2 linked regions of the Prochlorococcus marinus str. AS9601 genome follow. The protein of the gene in region 2 binds, or shares a complex with, the protein of the main gene of each other region. Links are inferred from orthologs where the notes say so. Each region holds a gene or a part of one and is shown on either strand. Other genes may lie near its edges.

Region 1 (3,138 bases), 130 kb from region 2 along the record:
GCTAATACAATAGCTCCAATCATTGCCATTAATAGTAAAACTGATGCTACTTCAAATGGTAGTAAATAATCACTAAATAGATGTTCACCAATTCTGATAGTTGATTCTTCTCCTATAGAGTTTTGAGGATTTGATAGGCGCCATACATTAGTCAAGTCAACTCTTATTAACAGGCTAAGCAGGGTTAAACATATTGATGTTGATATGATTCTTCTTGATTTAATGTCACTTATGGGCTTTAAATCTTCTTTTTTATTGACTAACATTATTGCAAATATTATTAATACATTAACTGCACCTACATAAACTAATACTTGAGCTGCAGCAACAAAACTTGCATTTAAAAGAAGATATAATCCTGCCACACTCATGAAAACTCCTCCTAGAAGAAAGGCTGAATAAACAATACTTTCGAGTAATACAACACCAAGTGCTCCGATAAGGATAACTAAAGATAAAACTGTAAAACAAATAATTTGAGTTGTTATTGCAATGGACATAAATTAATGGAAATTAATTGTTTGAATTAGAAACTTTATCTTTATTTTTATTGGATTCTGGCCTCATCCAATCATAGACTTCTTCTGGTAATTTACCAACTCTAGTATCTGAAGCTGGGATTTCATGAGGGTCCATGACACCTTTAGGAAGATAGGCAAGTTCTCTTAGAGGTTTAACTGAAGGATCTGTTGTGACGTTTGTAGGTAACCTACCAAGTGCGACATTATCAAAATTTAGATTGTGTCTGTCAAAAGTAGCTAATTCATATTCTTCGGTCATAGAAAGACAATTAGTTGGACAATATTCAACACAATTTCCGCAAAATATACAAACTCCAAAGTCTATAGAGTAATTTCTAAGTTCCTTTTTTTTAGTTTCTTTATTCATTACCCAATCAACAACTGGTAGATTTATGGGGCAAACTCTCACGCAAACTTCACAAGCAATACATTTATCAAATTCATAATGTATTCTTCCTCTATATCTCTCAGAAGGTATTAATTTTTCATATGGATATTGGACTGTAACAGGTCTTCTTCGAAGATGATCAAAAGTTACTGATAAGCCATTATATAAATATTTACCAGCATTAAATGCTTCTTTGATATAGCTATTTATTTGTTGAAGAAAATTTTTCATTTTGAAGAATTTACTTAGTTATTTTATTTTAGTGGATTAATTTTAAATTTAAGTATTTTTACTTAAGTTTAACCACCAAAGAATTGCGGAAAAGCAAGTTTTAATCCTGCAGTTATCAAAAGATTAGCAAGAGAAATTGGAAGAAGAAACTTCCATCCAAGGTCTAATAGTTGATCTATTCTTACTCTAGGAGTTGTCCAACGCAATAATATTGCAATGAAAACTAAAAGATATGCTTTCAATACAGTCATTACAATTCCTATTGATGCAGTGAACACTTGTAAAAAGGGTGCATTAATGGGCAAGTTTAGAAACTTAGCTATTAATTCAACTGGAACAGGAAAACCCCATCCTCCCAAATAAAGTATTGATACCAATAAAGCTGAAAGGATTAGATTAATGTAACTACCTAGGTAGAACAATGCGAATTTCATCCCTGCATATTCAGTTTGATATCCTGCAACTAATTCTTCTTCAGCTTCGGGTAAGTCAAATGGAAGTCTCTCACATTCTGCAAGAGCACAAATCCAAAAGACTATAAAACCAACTGGTTGTCTCCATATATTCCAACTTAAGATTCCAGCACCACTTTGTTGGTTGACAATGTCAATAGTACTTAGAGAATTTGTCATTAGTACAATAGCTAGTACAGATAAAGCTAGAGGAATTTCATAACTAATTGATTGAGCTGCTGCTCTTAAACCTCCTAATAAAGAATACTTATTATTTGATGCATATCCGCTCATGAGAAGTCCTATTGGCTGGATACTGCTTAAAGCAATCCATAGGAAAATTCCAATACCAACATTACTTATTAAAAGATTTTGTCCAAAAGGAACAATTAACCAGGATAGAATCACTGGGACAAGTACTAATATAGGTCCTGCAGTAAAGAGAATTCCATCCGCTTTAGCAGGAATAATATCCTCTTTAACAAGTAACTTAAGCCCATCTGCAATTGGTTGGAGTACGCCAAGTGCTCCTGCATATTCAGGACCTATTCTTTGCTGAGCAGCAGCAGATATTTTTCTTTCAAGCCAAACTGTTACTAAAACACCAACTACTGCCGCTACCAAAACCAAAAGCATTGGCAGAGGGAGCCAAATTATATGGGCGATTTCGCTGGAAAGGCCAAAGCCTTTTAAAAATTCATTAAAACTATATTCGAGATCTAATCCGTATTCCAAAATTTTTATGTTATTTACTTAATAGATTAACTCTTCACAAACAATATGTGTGTTTTTTATGAAAAGCTGCAAATATTATTCTCTATTTTCTAGGCTGATCCAATCTCTTGGTGCTGAACCCGTATAGATTTGCGATGGCCTGAAAATTCTGTTTGCTCCAAGTTGCTCTCTCCAATGAGCTAACCAACCAGCCACTCTAGATATGGCAAAAATTGGAGTAAATAAATCACGAGGAATACCAAGTTTTCTATAAACAAGACCAGAATAAAAATCCACGTTAGGGAATATACCTTTAGGTCCAAGTCTTGGTATTGCCTCTGCCTCAAGTGATTTAGCAACTTCATACATTTCATCTGCTCCAAATCTAATAAAAAGCTCTTCTGCCAGTTTTTGTAGAATTATTGCTCTTGGATCTTTAACTTTATATTCTCTGTGGCCGAAGCCCATTATCTTACTTTTATTTTTAATTGCATTATCTAAAAAAGACCCAGCATTTTCTGGAGTTTTAATCTCTTCTAACATTGCAATTACGTCCTCATTTGCTCCTCCATGCAGTGGGCCAGCAAGGGTTCCTACTGCAGAGGCGATGACAGCATATGGGTCTGTAAGAGTACTTGCAGTAACTCTAGCGCTAAATGTACTTGCGTTTAAACTATGTTCGGCATGTAGGATTAAACACCTGTCAAAAACTTTTGCAGCTATAGGATCTTGTTCTTTTTCAGTCAGCATGTAAAGAAAATTTGATGAGTAAGTTAAATCATCTCTTGGTTGAATTGGGTCTTGTCCTTTTCTAATAAGTTGAAACGCAGCA
Region 2 (7,914 bases):
GTCTTTCGGTTGCATTGGACCATCAAGTTTCCCATTCCTAAATTGAAATACATAGGGATCTTTACTCTTTTTAAATTCATCAATAGAGCCTGCCCATCTGAATTTGCCTCCATAAAGCATTAAAACTTTATCTGAAGTTCTTTCTATAGTACTAAGAACATGGCTAACCACAATAGATGATCCGCTAGCTTTATGATTTGTCTTATTAATCAAATCTTCAATTCTTGATGAGGCAATGGGATCAAGACCGGCAGTTGGTTCATCAAAAAGTAATAAAGGTTTAGACTTTGCATTAAGAGTTTGATCAGTAATTAATGCCCTAGCAAAACTTACTCTTTTTTGCATGCCTCCACTTAATTCATTTGGAAGTTTATTCTCAACATTAAATAATCCTACCTCAGCTAAGCATTCACGTACTATTTCATGAATTGATTTTTTTGATAGATTTTTATTTCTCTTGAGGAGAAAACCTACATTTTCTTCAATAGTTAGAGATCCTAATAAAGCCGGGTTCTGAAAAACTAGTCTTACATCAGGAGGATTATTTTGATCTAATCTCAAATATGTTTGCTTCTCACCAAATATTCTTAATTCTCCTTTGGTAGGTAAAATTAGTCCTGCTAAAATTTTTAATATGGTTGATTTGCCAGAACCTGAGGGGCCAACAATAGCTAATTTTTCTCCATCATTAAGTTCAAAATTTATTTGATTAAGCACATTAACTTCCCCCCAGTTTATTGAGAGGTTTTTTGTTTCAACTGCATGCTTTGATTTTTTCAAAACTTATATAAAAAACATCTATATATTTCATTTTGCCTATTTTTAGAAATAAAAAAAGGATGTATGAATTTGATTTATAATGATTTTATATAGTCTTTAAATTTGAGAAAAATAATTCAAGAGGTTTTTTAATGTATAAGCGTAAAAAAAGGGTAAGAAGGTACTATAAAAACTTTAAAAAGTCTAATTTTGCCTTGTTTAACAAAATCTTAAGAATTTTGAGTTGGCTTTTGCCAGGATTGGTAATAAAAAGATGGATGCTTACATCTGCGGTAGGATTTTTGACTACATTATTAGGCTTGGTAATTTGGACAAATTTAAGACCGCTCTATTGGCTTATTGAAATCTTTTTTTCAGTAATGACAGGTTTAACTAGTATTTTGCCTGTTTCATTTATGGGACCATTGATTTTTGTTATTGGAATATTATTAATAGGGATTGGACAAAATAGAAGTATTAATTCTATTCAAAAAGCGCTTGTTCCAGAAAAAGATACATTTTTAGTTGATGCATTAAGAGTTAAAAGTAAATTAAACAGAGGCCCAAATATTGTTGCAATTGGGGGAGGTACAGGCTTATCTACTTTATTGAAAGGCTTAAAAAACTATAGTAGTAATATTACAGCAATCGTAACTGTATCCGATGATGGTGGAAGTAGTGGAATTCTCAGAAAACAATTAGGTGTGCAACCTCCTGGAGATATTAGAAATTGTTTGGCAGCCTTATCTAACGAAGAACCAACTTTAACTAGATTATTTCAGTACAGATTTTCAGAGGGAACTGGTCTGGAGGGCCATAGTTTTGGAAATCTATTCTTGTCAGCTTTAACAACAATTACAGGCAATTTAGAAAAAGCAGTTCAAGCCTCTAGTAAGGTTTTGGCGGTACAAGGTCAAGTTTTACCGGCGACAAATATTGATGTTATGTTATGGGCCGAATTAGAAGATGGTGAAAAAATTTTTGGTGAAAGCAAGATCAGTAAATCTAAAAAATTAATTTCGAGGATTGGTTACCTACCTGAAAACCCTTCAGCTCTTCCAAGTGCTCTTGAATCTATAAAAGAAGCTGATTTAATTATTCTTGGCCCAGGTAGTCTTTACACTTCTTTATTGCCTAATCTGTTAGTACCAGAGATAGTAGATGCTTTATTGCAAAGTAATGCTCCCAAAATCTATATAAGTAATTTGATGACTCAGCCTGGAGAAACAGATGGACTTGATGTCTATCAACATATCAAAGCAATAGAAAAACAATTATTAAATTTTGGAGTTAATACTCGAATTTTTGACTCAATATTATCTCAGACTCAATTTGAAAAGTCTCCATTAGTAGATTATTACGAAAGTAGAGGGGCAGAGCCTGTCCAATGTAATAAAGAAAAACTATTATCTGAGGGTTATTATGTTTTGCAAGCACCACTATATGCAAAAAGAATAACTCCAACACTAAGACATGATCCAAGGAGACTAGCAAGAGCAGTTATGTTTATTTACCGCAAATTAAAAAAAATAAACTAATAAGCATCCTGAAGTTCATAGAAATCTGGCTGAATATAATCTTTTCTCAATGGCCATCCTCTCCAATCTTCAGGCATTAATAATCTTTTTGGATTGGGATGATCAATAAAATTTATTCCATACATATCAAAAGTTTCTCTTTCTTGCCAATCACTTCCTTTAAAAATTTCGTACAAACTAGGGATTGATAAATCAGAATCTCTTTTTAAGAAAACTTTTAATCTGACTTCTTTAATTTTTTCAATTTTTTGAAAATCATCAACAGTTATAAAATGGTAGAAACTTACAAGATTTTTGCCTGGTCCCTCATCATATCCTCCTTGACATTGGAGATAGTTGAAACCGTAATTTCTCAAGGCAGATACCGCTTCATATAATTTGCTAGGTTGCACAGAAATGTTTTCAATTCCTATATGATCATCAGATAAAGATTGATTTGGTATCCCATCTTTAGACAAAGATTGACTTATAACCCCTTCTTTTTCTATTGAAGTATCTGAGGATGTAGCTTGGCTGTCTTTTTCCATTAATCTTCTACAGAATTAATAATTTCAGTTTTTTCAGTATTTTCAGGTAATTCTGTTATTTTTTCTTTTTTGGAAGGGGGTATTACGTTAGCTGAAGTTTTGTTTAGATATTCACCTGTATTTTCTGAGAAAACGAGATTCATTTCGTGATCAGATGTTATGTATCTGTGAGTTTGTTCTGTTTTTGTGCGCTCTAAAATTGATTCATTACCAACTTTTTTTCTTAATTTAATTACAGCATCAAAAATTGCTTCTGGTCTTGGTGGACATCCTGGAAGGTATAAATCAACTGGTATCAATTTATCAACGCCTCTTACAGCAGTTGTAGAATCTGCACTGAACATACCACCTGTGATTGTGCAAGCACCCATAGCGATAACATACTTTGGTTCAGGCATTTGTTCATAAAGCCTAACAAGGGCTGGAGCCATCTTCATAGTTACTGTTCCTGCAACTATTAGCAAATCTGCTTGCCTTGGCGAGCTTCTAGGTACTAATCCAAATCTATCAAAATCAAATCTAGATCCAATTAATGCAGCAAATTCTATAAAACAACAAGCTGTTCCGTACAAGAGAGGCCATAAACTGCTTAGTCTAGCCCAATTATGAAGATCGTCTAAGCTTGTCAATATAATATTTTCGCTCAAATCTGTAGTAACTTGGGGTGCACCAAGAGGATTGCAAGTCCCTTCTCGAATTTCTCTTATTGCTTTTGGGGATAATTGTGGTTTCAATTTTTTAACTCCATTCTAAAGCACCTTTTCTCCATGCATATGCTAAGGCAATAACAAGTATTGCAATGAAAATCAAAGCCTCAATAAAAGCTAATAAGCCTAATCTATTGAAAGCAACAGCCCAAGGATAAAGGAATACTGTCTCAACATCAAATATAACGAAAACCAAGGCAAACATGTAATAACGAATATTAAATTGAATCCATGCTCCTCCTATAGGCTCCATTCCGGATTCATATGTAAGTTTTCTTTCCCCTGTTCTGCCTTTTGGTGCAACGATGAGATTAGTAACTAGAGCTAATACTGGTACAGCTGCGGCAATTAGAAGGAAACCTAAAAAGTATTCATAGCCAGTTAATAAAAACATCTTAAAAATTAATTTTGAATAAAAGTCGCTTAATTAAGCAAAATCTTTTAAAGTTCTTAAAGAACAATAATAAGCCGTGAGTGAAAACATTCAACCAGCCTCTGAGGAAAACAAAATAGTTGAAGCCCTTGAGAAAGAAAAACTTTCTGAAAACTCCTCAGGAGTAAATGTTGAACAACCTGTCCTTAATTTAGAACAAAATAGATTCGAATGTAGAAGTTGTGGATATATTTATGATCCGTCTGAAGGAAATAAAAAATTAAACATACCTAAAAACACTCCTTTTTCAGAGTTAGATGGAAATACCTTCGCTTGCCCTGTTTGTCGAGCGGGTAAAAATTTTTATAAGGATATAGGTCCTAAATCTAAACCTAGTGGTTTTGAAGAAAATTTAGTTTATGGGTTTGGTTTTAACAGTTTACCTCCTGGACAAAAAAACATATTGATTTTTGGAGGTCTGGCGTTTGCTGCCGCTATGTTCCTTTCTTTGTACTCTTTGCATTAATATATACAAATGAAAAAAATTATTACTAGTATTCCCAATCTTCTTTTATCAGTTCTCCTTTGTTTTGTATTGAGCAGTTGTTCATCTACAGGAGTAAAGATGAGTGATAGCAGCCCTTGGAAAACAATTCAGTTTGAGGACCAGGCTAATGCTTTAGATGTTGATTTTATAGATAATAAAAATGGATTTTTAGTAGGTTCTAATAGACTTATTATGGAATCTAATGATGGAGGGGAAACTTGGGAAAAAAGAAATTTAGATTTACCAAGTGAAGAGAACTTTCGTCTTCTAGATATAGATTTTAAAGGGGAAGAGGGATGGTTAATAGGTCAGCCTTCATTAGTTATGCATACACTTGATGCAGGAAAGAATTGGACACGTTTATCTCTAGGTAACAAATTACCAGGCCAACCATTTCTAATAACAACAGTTGATGCAGGTGTTGCAGAATTGGCTACCACTGCAGGTGCTATATATGAAACATCAGATAGTGGTGAATCATGGAATGCAAAAGTTGTTGATGCATCTGGTTCTGGAGGTGTAAGAGATTTAAGAAGGACTAATAAGGGAGATTATGTCAGTGTAAGTAGTCTAGGCAATTTCTTTTCTACTTTGGAAAAGGATAGTGACGCATGGATAGCTCATCAAAGAGCAAGTAGCAAAAGAGTTCAAAGTATTGGTTTTAATCCAGAAGGAAGTTTATGGATGCTTTCTAGAGGAGCAGAAATTAGATTTAATGAAGATACTAATGACTTAGAAAATTGGTCAAAGCCTATTATCCCAATTCTGAATGGATACAATTATCTAGACATGGGATGGGATCCAAATGGTGATATATGGGCTGGCGGGGGTAATGGAACTTTAATAGTAAGTAAAGATCAAGGTAAAACTTGGAATAAAGATCCTATTGCTTCTGAATTGCCAACAAACTACATTAAAATAGTTTTTCTTGATAAGGAGGCTTTAGACAATCAAAAAGGATTTGTACTTGGTGAGCGTGGTTATATCCTTAAATGGAATAGCTAACTTTAAATAAATCGATTTAATAGTAAAAAAAAAATTAATTTTTGAAAGATTTAGCAACTGTCTGTAACCAACCTGTTAATTTCTTCGCGAACTTATGATTTTACACTGTAAGATCATAGGGTAAACATTTGTGATTATGGCCGCAGGTTCAACGGGTGAACGCCCATTTTTTGAAATAATCACCAGTATTAGATACTGGATTATTCATGCAGTAACATTACCAGCTATCTTTATAGCAGGCTTCTTATTTGTATATACAGGCTTAGCTTACGATGCTTTCGGAACTCCTCGTCCAGACAGTTATTTCCAATCATCTGAATCTAAAGCACCTGTCGTAACACAAAGATATGAAGCTAAATCTCAACTAGATTTAAGAACAAAATAACAATGACTAATTCTCAAGCTCCAATGCAGGCTGCTGAAGTCCGCGTTTATCCTATATTTACTGTCCGTTGGCTAGCAGTTCACGCTCTAGCTATTCCATCAGTATTCTTTTTAGGTTCTATTGCTGCTATGCAATTCGTAGCCCGATAAATTTAACTATCATGCAAGTAAACGAAAATCCTAACAAAGTTCCAGTTGAACTTAATCGTACAAGCCTTTATTTAGGCTTATTATCAGTCTTTGTATTGGGAATTTTATTTTCCAGTTACTTTTTCAATTAAATTAAAATCATGAGTAAATTAAAAGGACCTGATGGAAGAATTCCAGATAGACTTCCCGACGGTAGACCAGCAGTTGCATGGGAAAGAAGATGGACTGAAGGAACTCTTCCTTTATGGCTTGTTGCTACAGCAGGTGGAATTGCAGTTATCTTCGTTTTAGGAATATTCTTCTATGGTTCATACCAAGGAGTTGGGGCTGGAGGCTAACAATTCCTTACTTTGACCTGATAATCACTTATATCAAATAAGCCTAATAAGAATCAGTAAATATCCTTAGTTTCTCTTCTGTGGAGCTTGGGATATTTTCTTTTTTGGTGATTAATCCATCTTTTAATGAAAAATGAGACTTACTTTTTGGCCTTTCTTTTTCAATTAATTTGGCTACTTCAAATATTATTTTATTAGCTACTTCAGTATTTGATCTAAGATTATCCAAAACCATCTCTACAGAAACTTCTTGATGAGTTTGATGCCAGCAATCATAATCGGTAACCATAGATAAAGAGGAGTAAGCTATTTCAGCTTCTTTAGCTAATCTTGCTTCTGTGTGGTTCGTCATTCCAATTATTGAACATCCCCAACTCCTATATAAATTAGATTCTGCTCTAGTTGAGAAAGCGGGACCTTCCATTGCTAGATAGGTACCCCCTCTATGCAATTGTCTACCGCCAGGAATATTTTTTTCTCCGATTTCACTTAAAATACGTGATAAATTTGTGCAGAAGGGATCTCCCATAGTTACGTGAGCAACAGCTCCCTCGTTAAAGAAGGTTGCAGGTCTATTTTTTGTCCGGTCTATAAATTGATCTGGAACCACTATATCGAGTGGCCTTATCTGTTCTTGTAATGAACCAACTGCTGATGGAGCAATAATCCACCTTACTCCTATTGATCTTAGAGCCCAAATATTTGCTTTGTAAGGGATTTCAGAAGGATTTAAACTATGCGTTCTGCCATGTCTAGGAATAAAAGCTATCTCTAAGTTTCCAAGATTATATACTTTTATTGAATCAGAAGGTTTACCATAGGGAGTATTGATTTCTAGTTCTCTTGAGTACTCTATTTGATCCATTGAATAAAATCCACTTCCACCAATCACTCCTAATCTTGATTTTTCAATTGGTAATAAATGTTCTTTATTCATAGTGATGTAAATGACTTTTAATCATCTGGTACTAATTGGAGGAGGGCACTCAAATGTTTCTTTATTGAAGAAATGGTTAATGTTTCCGAAATTAATGCCAGAAATTCCTGTTTCAATTATATCTAGAGATTCTCATTTAGTTTACTCGGCTTTATTCCCATCGGTAATTTCAAAATCAATCACATTAGAAGAGAGTTTAATTGATATAAAATCTTTAGCAAAAAATGCAAAAGTATCTTTTATAGAAGAAGAAGTAAAGGATATTGATTTCAATTTAAAGAAAATTGTTTTAAGTAATAGACCTTCAGTTAATTATTCGAAGTTGGTGCTTAATTATGGAAGTCAAACAATAATTCCAAAAGAATTTGAATCACAAGTTAAAAATCGAAATGCTTTTTCAATTAAACCTTTTTTAAGTGCTTATGACTCAATACTTAAAGAGGACATTTTTGATTCAGTTAATGAACTTCCATTTGTAATTGTTGGGAGTGGACTCGCTGCAATTGAAGTATCATATGCTTTGAGAAAAAGATGGGGAGATAGACCTTTAAAACTATTATGTGATTCAAGAAAAATTAATAATAAAATCCTAAAAAGTTTACGGAATTCCAATATTGAATTAGTTGAAAAACTTCATTTTGATTATGGT

The links. Proteins that work in one complex are often made in the same cells at the same time.
Region 1: the proteins of A9601_RS10675 (region 2) and nuoH are in contact, whole or in part, in a cryo-EM structure (PDB 6KHJ), measured with the Thermosynechococcus vestitus proteins. The link is inferred for Prochlorococcus marinus str. AS9601 from one-to-one orthologs. Residues at the interface, in WP_126986108.1 of Thermosynechococcus vestitus: Gly6, Tyr7, Glu8, Tyr9, Phe10, Gly12, Phe13, Leu14, Ile16, Cys17, Ser18, Pro21, Ala24, Leu25, Ala27, Ser28, Leu31, Arg32, Pro33, Ser35, Arg40, Leu41, Thr42, Thr43, Tyr44, Glu45, Ile51, Gly53, Ala54, Trp55; in WP_126985484.1 of Thermosynechococcus vestitus: Gln8, Lys26, Trp29, Leu30, Pro33, Met34, Met37, Leu38, Leu83, Ile84, Phe85, Lys86, Glu87, Asp88, Val89, Leu90, Pro91, Ala92, Thr100, Ala104, Val107, Ile108, Phe111, Leu112, Tyr114, Ile115, Ile125, Ser126, Leu128, Phe133.

The regions. Positions count from the first base shown.
Region 1 is NC_008816.1:163,728-166,865, forward strand. The notes cover bases 269-3,138. They hold nuoH (NADH-quinone oxidoreductase subunit NuoH), read right to left. Parts: upstream 2,328-3,138; coding sequence 1,209-2,327; downstream 269-1,208. Other genes in these bases: A9601_RS09970 (NADH-quinone oxidoreductase subunit J), read right to left, coding at 269-500; ndhI (NAD(P)H-quinone oxidoreductase subunit I), read right to left, coding at 514-1,140; A9601_RS09985 (citrate synthase), read right to left, coding at 2,403-3,138. Outside these bases: more of A9601_RS09970, read right to left, coding at 1-268. UniProt on the Escherichia coli protein: NDH-1 shuttles electrons from NADH, via FMN and iron-sulfur (Fe-S) centers, to quinones in the respiratory chain. The immediate electron acceptor for the enzyme in this species is believed to be ubiquinone.
Region 2 is NC_008816.1:290,229-298,142, forward strand. What follows is about bases 2,245-5,154. They hold A9601_RS10675 (NAD(P)H-quinone oxidoreductase subunit 3), read right to left. Parts: upstream 3,926-5,154; coding sequence 3,563-3,925; downstream 2,245-3,562. Other genes in these bases: A9601_RS10660 (gluconeogenesis factor YvcK family protein), read left to right, coding at 2,245-2,297; A9601_RS10665 (NAD(P)H-quinone oxidoreductase subunit J), read right to left, coding at 2,294-2,824; A9601_RS10670 (NADH dehydrogenase subunit K), read right to left, coding at 2,824-3,558; A9601_RS10680 (rubredoxin), read left to right, coding at 4,002-4,430; A9601_RS10685 (photosynthesis system II assembly factor Ycf48), read left to right, coding at 4,440-5,154. Outside these bases: A9601_RS10655 (ABC transporter ATP-binding protein), read right to left, coding at 1-780; more of A9601_RS10660, read left to right, coding at 912-2,244; more of A9601_RS10685, read left to right, coding at 5,155-5,456; psbE (cytochrome b559 subunit alpha), read left to right, coding at 5,593-5,841; psbF (cytochrome b559 subunit beta), read left to right, coding at 5,844-5,990; A9601_RS18270 (photosystem II reaction center protein L), read left to right, coding at 6,002-6,121; A9601_RS10700 (photosystem II reaction center protein J), read left to right, coding at 6,131-6,328; mtnP (S-methyl-5'-thioadenosine phosphorylase), read right to left, coding at 6,372-7,265; selenide, water dikinase SelD, read left to right, coding at 7,276-7,914. UniProt on the Escherichia coli protein: NDH-1 shuttles electrons from NADH, via FMN and iron-sulfur (Fe-S) centers, to quinones in the respiratory chain. The immediate electron acceptor for the enzyme in this species is believed to be ubiquinone.